DNA from 2 places in the Streptomyces sp. NPDC004542 genome. Region 1 is predicted to be linked to the other one. Evidence: riboswitches for the same ligand, from Rfam matches in the RefSeq annotation. Region 1 holds a riboswitch; the other holds the start of a gene.
What was found. A riboswitch is a leader RNA that binds a small molecule or an ion and turns the genes downstream of it on or off. The one in region 1 is predicted to bind S-adenosylmethionine.
Positions count from the first base shown of each region.

Region 2: it holds a riboswitch for S-adenosylmethionine, as region 1 does, so the genes downstream of both, ABZX30_RS28640 (putative leader peptide) here and ABZX30_RS10975 (ABC transporter substrate-binding protein) in region 1, are expected to answer to the same signal.

Region 1 covers NZ_JBEXLP010000013.1:112,048-115,381, forward strand. Annotated here, with positions in the region: gene ABZX30_RS10970 (ABC transporter permease) at 1-167, opposite strand, end outside; gene ABZX30_RS10975 (ABC transporter substrate-binding protein) at 164-1,813, opposite strand; SAM riboswitch class IV at 2,067-2,176, opposite strand; gene ABZX30_RS10980 (2-oxoglutarate and iron-dependent oxygenase domain-containing protein) at 2,505-3,334, shown strand, end outside.
Region 2 covers NZ_JBEXLP010000070.1:21,842-25,175, forward strand. Annotated here, with positions in the region: gene ABZX30_RS28635 (ABC transporter substrate-binding protein) at 1-1,194, opposite strand, end outside; gene ABZX30_RS28640 (putative leader peptide) at 1,397-1,513, opposite strand; SAM riboswitch class IV at 1,548-1,661, opposite strand; gene ABZX30_RS28645 (DUF1684 domain-containing protein) at 1,750-2,574, opposite strand; gene ABZX30_RS28650 (LLM class F420-dependent oxidoreductase) at 2,637-3,334, opposite strand, start outside.

The sequences.
Region 1 (3,334 bases):
GGGTCGCCCGTCAGCCGCATCAGGAAGAAGACCAGGCTGACCAGGATCAGCACGGTGGGGATGATGAGGAGGAAACGGACCACCAGGTAGCGGGCGAATCCGATCCCGGCGGCGCCGTCGGCCGGGGTGCCGACGGCGCCGGGGGTCTCCCGAGTCAGAGCGCTCACTTCTTCGAGAGCCCCGCCCAGCGGAACTGGTACGTCGCATCCAGTTCGGCCGGCACACCGCTGACGTCGCTGCGGGTGACGATGGCGGTGGAGCCCTGGAGCAGCGGCAGCAGCGGCACCTGCGCGGCGGCCCTGTCCTGCGCCTGCTTCAGCAGCCCGGTCCGCTTCGCGGCGTCCGTCTCGGTCTCCTCCTTCTTGATCAGCGTGCGCACGGCGGGGTCGTCGTAGCCGTTGGCGACCCAGCTGTTGGCCGAGTAGAAGGGCGAGAGGTAGTTGTCGGCGTCGAGGTAGTCGGCGTACCAGCCGAGCTGATAAAGCGGGTAGAGGTGCTTGACGCGGTCCTTGCCGTACTGGCTCCACTCGGTGGACTGCAGGTTCACCTTGAACATCCCGGTGGCCTCCAGCTGGGACTTGATCAGCGCGTACTCGTCGGCCGAGGACGAGCCGTAGTGGTCGCTGTTGTACTGGAGGTTGAGCGTGACCGGGGTGCTCACCTTCGCGGCCTTCAGCCGGGCTGCCGCGGCGGCCTTGTCGGGGCCGCCCTTCTTGTCGCCGTAGAGCGACTTGAAGGAGGGGGTGGCGCCGGTCAGGCCGTCCGGGACGGAGCTGTAGAGCGGCTGGTAGGTGTTCTTGTAGACCTGCTGGGCGAGTTGGGACCGGTCGACCGAGTCCGCGACCGCCTGCCGGACGGCGAGGGCCTTCTTCCCGTCGGCGTTCTTCGTCTTGGTGCCGTACGGCTGGGTGGCGAGGTCGAAGACGATGTAGCGGATGCCGTTGCCGGAGCCGGTGTGGACCTTGACGCTCTTCTGCTTGCCGAGGTCGTCCAGGTCGGCGGTGGTGAGCGTGCGGTAGACGGCGTCGACGGTGCCCTGCTGGACGTCGAGCTTCAGGTTGCCGGCGTCCGTGTAGTACTTGAGCTGGACGTTCTTGGTCTTCGGCGTGCCCAGCTGCCCCTTGTACTCCGCGTTGGAGGCGAAGGACACCAGCGAGTTCTTGTCGTAGCTCTTGATGCCGTACGGCCCGTTCCACGGCTTGGCCGCGACGATCGACTTGTCGTCGAGGATCTTGTCCGCGGGGAACACCTGCTCGTCCACGATGTAGCCGGCGGCCGTGGACAGCACCTGCGGGAACAGCGTGTCATTGGCCGACTTGAGGGTGAAGACGACCGTGGTCGGGTCCGGGGCGGAGACCGAGGCGATGTTGTACAGCAGTGACGACGGGCCGTTCTCGTCGGCGATCTTCAGGTCCCGGTCGAAGCTGAACTTGACGTCCGAGGACGTCAGTTCGTGGCCGTTGGCGAACTTCAGGCCCTTCTGAAGGGTGACCGTGTATTCCTTGGGCCCGGTCAACTTGATCCCGCTGGCCAGCTCAGGGGAGACGTCCGCTGAGCCGTTCTTCTGGCTGAGCAGGGTCGCGTAGACCTCGCTCTCGATGGTGCCGGAGCCGGCGTCCCACGCACCGGCCGGGTCGAGGCTGGTGACCTGGTCGGTCGTACCGACGGTGATCGCTGAGCCGGAGCTCGCGGTGCCGCCGTCCTTGCTGCTGGTGCAGCCGGTCAGCGCCACCAGGAACGCTGTGCCGAGGGATACCGCGCCGAGGCCGGAGCGAAGGGGTCTGCTCGGCGCCGGGCCGCTGTGGAGTGCCATCAGGAGTCTCTGCTTCCGCGTCAGGGGTGCGTGAGGCAGCCGTGGCGCAGGGCTGTGCCATGGCGTGCGAGATCAGGCAGGAAAAGAGGGGGTTTACACCGACGGGTGGTGGCTCTGCCGACCGTCGGAGGGCGGAATCAGCCCGTACACAGACAGCTGGACACCAGCAGCAAATCGACATGGAGCCGGGAGCACAGCATCAAGGCTCTCGCCATGCCGTCCTCCCGGGTTCTGGCCCGCCTCGGGGCCGATGTGAGCGCACTTGCAGAAAGAAGAGATCCGCCGAGCCTTCACCTGGGGCACCCCACTGCGTCGAGGGTTGCCGTCCGGCCAGCCAGGGCTTGATCACCGGAACTCGTAGCTCGCGCTCACCGTAGATCGGCTGCTCTACCGGCGTCAACACCGCCCCGGAACGGCCGGACCCGGCGGAACGCATGGTGGACGTATCCATCCCGGGTGTGCTTTCATCCGGCCATGGAGACCTCTGGCACGGCACACACGGTGCTGCTCGACCCGTTCTGGGGGAGCCGCCGCGCCGACCAGTTCGACCAGGTCTGTTGCTGACCGCCGTCCCACGGCCCGCGACCTCGTTCCCTTCTTTCTGACTGCTCGTTCCGGCTGCCTCCGACTAGTTCCTGTCCAGGGCGGGTTGCGAGGGCCGGTCGGCTGCCGTTGCCGCGAAGGAACTCCCATGGCTCAACTCACGGTCCTGCCCGTCATCGACATCTCTCGCTTCCGCACCCCGGACACGGACCGGGCCGCCTTTCTCGCCGAACTCCGGTCCGCGGCACACGAGGTGGGCTTCTTCTACGTCACCGGACACGGTGTCCCCGCAGCCCTGCGGGACGAGGCGCTGACCGCGGCACGCGCCTTCTTCGCCCTGCCCGAGAAGCGGCGGCTGGAGATCGAGAATCTGAACTCGCCCCAGTTCCGCGGCTACACCCGTACCGGGACCGAGTACACGGCGGGCAGCGCCGACTGGCGGGAGCAGATCGACATCGGCCCGGAGCGGGCGGCGTTGGAGACCGGTCCGGACGACCCCGACTACCTGCGCCTGATCGGCCCGAACCAGTGGCCCTCCGCGCTCCCGGACCTCAAGGACATCGTGCTCCGCTGGCAGGCGGAGGCGCTGCGAGTCAGCCGGGAGGTGCTGCGTGCCCTCGCCGCGGCGCTCGGACAGGACGAGGGCTACTTCGACCAGTGGTTCGACGACGAGGCCGCCGTCCACGTGAAGATCGTGCACTACCCGCCGCGGCTCGCGCAGGACGCCGACCAGGGAGTGGGCGCGCACAAGGACTACGGCTACCTCGCCCTCCTCCAGCAGGACGACGTCGGCGGACTCCAGGTGCAGCGCGAGGACGGCGGCTGGATCGACGCGGTGCCCGTGCCCGACGCCTTCGTGTTCAACATCGGGGAGATGCTGGAGATCGCCACCCAGGGCTATCTGAAAGCCACGCGGCACAGAGTTGTCAGCCCGCAGCCGGGCGTCGACCGCTACTCGATCCCCTTCTTCCTCGGTCC
Region 2 (3,334 bases), on a different contig from region 1:
GGTGGCAGCGTTGGGGAACCAGCTGATGGTCAGGCTCAGCTTCTTGCCGTCCTTGGCGCGTATGCCGTCACTGCCGGCTTTCCAACCGGCCGCTTCCAGCGCGGACTTCGCCTTGGCCGCGTCGAAGGCGAGGCCCGAGGAGAGGTCGGTGTAGTCGGGCGTGGTGTGCGCCAGGACGCTGGTCGCCGGCTGGGTGCCGGTCGGGAACACGGTGTCGGTGATCTGCTTGCGGTCGATGGCCGCCAGGATCGCCTGACGCACCTTCACGTCCTTCAGCAGCGGCCGCGAGTTGTTGACGCCGAGCCCGAAGACCACGCCGGGGTTGGCCCGGCGCAGCAAGGTGACCTGACCGCCCCCGAGCGCCGCCTCGTTGGCCTTGCCGACGCTGCTGATCGCGTCCACCTGCCCGGACTGGAGGCTGCCGGCCCGCACCCCCGCCTCGGGGACGACCTTGAAGATCAGCTTGTCCAGGTAGGCCTCGCCCTGCTTGGACCACAGCGAGGAGCCCCAGTCGTAGCCGGTGCGCCTGGCCAGAGTGATCGACTGGTTCTGGACGTACTGCTTGAGCACGAACGGCCCCGACCCGATCACACCGTCGCTGCACTTCTGCTGCGGGGTCTTCTTCACGCTCGCCGACGACTCGATGCCCAACGAGTGGGTCGAAGTCGCCTGAATGAACTGGGCGTTGGGCTCCTTGAAGGTCACCTTGACGGTGAGCGGGTCCACTGCGGTGGTGCTCTTGACGCCGCTGAGATAGCCCTGGGCGAGGACCCCGAGGGCGCCGAGCTTCGGCACCGCGTCGAAGTTGTCCTTGACCACCTGCGCGGTCAGCCGGGAGCCGTCGCTGAAGGTGACGCCCGAGCGCAGATGGAAGGTGAACTCCGTGGCGTCGGCGTTGATGTCCCAGCTCTTGGCGAGCCACGGCACGATCTTGCCGGTCCTGGGGTCCTGGTCGGTCAGGGAGTCCACGGTCTGGCGCACCGAGTAGATGCTCTCGTTGCTGCCGACCTGCTGTGGATCCACGCAGCCGGCGTCGGAACCCACCGCGAAGGTCAGGGTGCCACCGGACTTCGGCCGGCTGCTTCCGCTACTGGAGTCGTCGCCCGAACCGCAGGCGGTCAGCAGAACACTGGTGGTCAGCAGGGCGGCGAGGGGCGCCCAGCGGGGGGCTCTGAAAGCCGGAAGCGCGTTCACGGAGGGTTCTCCTACTCGTGTCACCAGGCAAGAAGGCGCCGTACAAGGCACGAACGTGCATGGGCGTGCGGCCCCCGCCGGTACAAGACCGGTGGCGGGGAAGCGCTGTGCAGACAGGGATCAGGGCGGAGCGGGGGTCAGCCGCAGGCGGTGCGGTGACGGCCGGTGCGTGCCGGACTACGACCGGCGGCGGAAGGGGCCGTCAGGCCTGACAGAGGCAGCTGGTCGAGCGCTTGAGGTCGATGTGGCGCCGACGCGAGAGCCGGGAGAACACGGTGGCGCCGGCGAAGCGGGCGCTGAGGTCACCACCGTGCCGCATGCCGGTCCTCCACATTTCCGGCCCCGGTCACGGGGCCACGCGCTTGCGGGGATCCTCGGTGATCCCGCCGGGCTTTCACCTGGAGCACCCCACCGCGCGGTAGGGTTGCCGGTCAGCGAGCCAGGGCTTGACGCTGACACTCAATGCCGTTCGTGATCGTACGGAGGGCTCTTGTCGTACGTCAATGCCGCAAAGCGACGCGCTGCAGGGGCAGTCGGGCCGGCACCGGGTCCGGCTCAGGAACCGCCGCGCTCGCGGGGGATCTTCTGGCCGGCCTCGATCGCCACCGGCAGCCGGTTCTCGGCCGGGGGCAGCGGGCAGGTGGCCAGGTCCGTGTAGGCGCACGGCAGGTTGGTGGCGCGGTTGAAGTCCAGGACGACCTTGCCGTCGGCGGCGGGCGGCTCCAGGGCGAGGGCCCGGTTGGCGGCGTAGGTGGTGACCCCGGAGGTCGCGTCGGTGAACAGCACCATCAGCCGGCCCGCACCAGGGCCGGGGAACGCGGTCAGCGACAGCTGCTGCCCGTCCAGCTCGAACTCGACCCTGCCCGGAGCGTCGTACACATGCTCAAGGCCCTCGACCGCGGCGCCCACGGTGGTCGGCCGTGGCGTGTCGAAGGGGATGTAGCGGCCCGTCACGGCCCAGCGCGGGTCGGGGGCGTAGGCGGGCGTTCCGGTGAAGGCCGTGCGCAGCGGCGCGTCCGGGTGCCGGGGGCGCACGATGTCGTTGCCGCCGCGCTTGGCGACCTCGATGACGGCGTCTCCCCAGACCGCGTCGACACCGCCGCGTTCGGGAAGCACGCCGAAGTGGTGTTCACCGTGGACCGGCGTTCCGTCGACGACCAGCTCCTCGCCGTCGTCGAGGTTTACGACGACCCCGTCGGGGCCTGTACGCCACGCACCGGGCGCGTCCGGGAAGCGCTGGGGCCGGTCGTCGAGCCAGTGCAGGCCGGTGATCGCCAGGAACCCGTGCGGGCCGGCGAGCCTGGCCTCTTGGGCGCGGTACCACTCCAGCCAGTTCTCGGTGAAGGCACGGAAGTCGGTCGTGGTGGCCTCGGTGGTCATGGGTTCTCCTTCGTCACGGGGGTGCAGGGGGGCCGGTCGGGCCGTCGGTCCGACCGGCGTGCTCAGCGGGCCAGTTCGCCGAGGAGCGGCCAGGTGCGTCGGCGGTCGGCTTCTCCCGCGATCTCGGTGCCCGAGAACACGACCTCGGTGGCGCCGGCATCGCGGTAACGGCGTATCTCGGCTCCGACGGTCTTCTCGTCGTCGATCACGGCCAGGTCGGCAGCTCGCCGGCCGCCGGAGAGTTCGATGACCCGCGCGTAGGACGGGATCTGTTCGTAGAACGCGAGGTTCTCGGTGGCCTTGGCCCGCACCGCCTCCACGTCGTCGGTGAACACGCCGGGCACCAGGGCCACGATCCTGGGCGCGGGACGACCGGCGGCCTCGGCCGCGGCGGTCAGGGCGGGCACGATGTGTTCCTCCAGGGCGCGCGGTCCCGCCAGGTAGGGCAGGATCCTGTCCGCCAGCTCACCGCTGACCCGCAGCGCCTGCGGCCCCATCGCGGCGACCAGCAGGGGGACACCGCTCTCGGCACCCGGTACCCGCGCCGGGACCGGGGTGGTCGCGGTGAGCAGTGCGCCGTGGAAGTCGGCCGTGCCGGTCTCGATCAACTGCCGCAGGGCGGTGAGGAATTCACGCAGCCGGGCGATGGGGCGTTCGAAGGGGAGGCCGAAGCCGGTCTCCTTCAGCAGTTTTGTGCCCAGGGCCAGGCCTAGGTGGTAGCGGCCGTGGGTCGCGGCCTGGGCGGTCTGGGCCTGGCTGG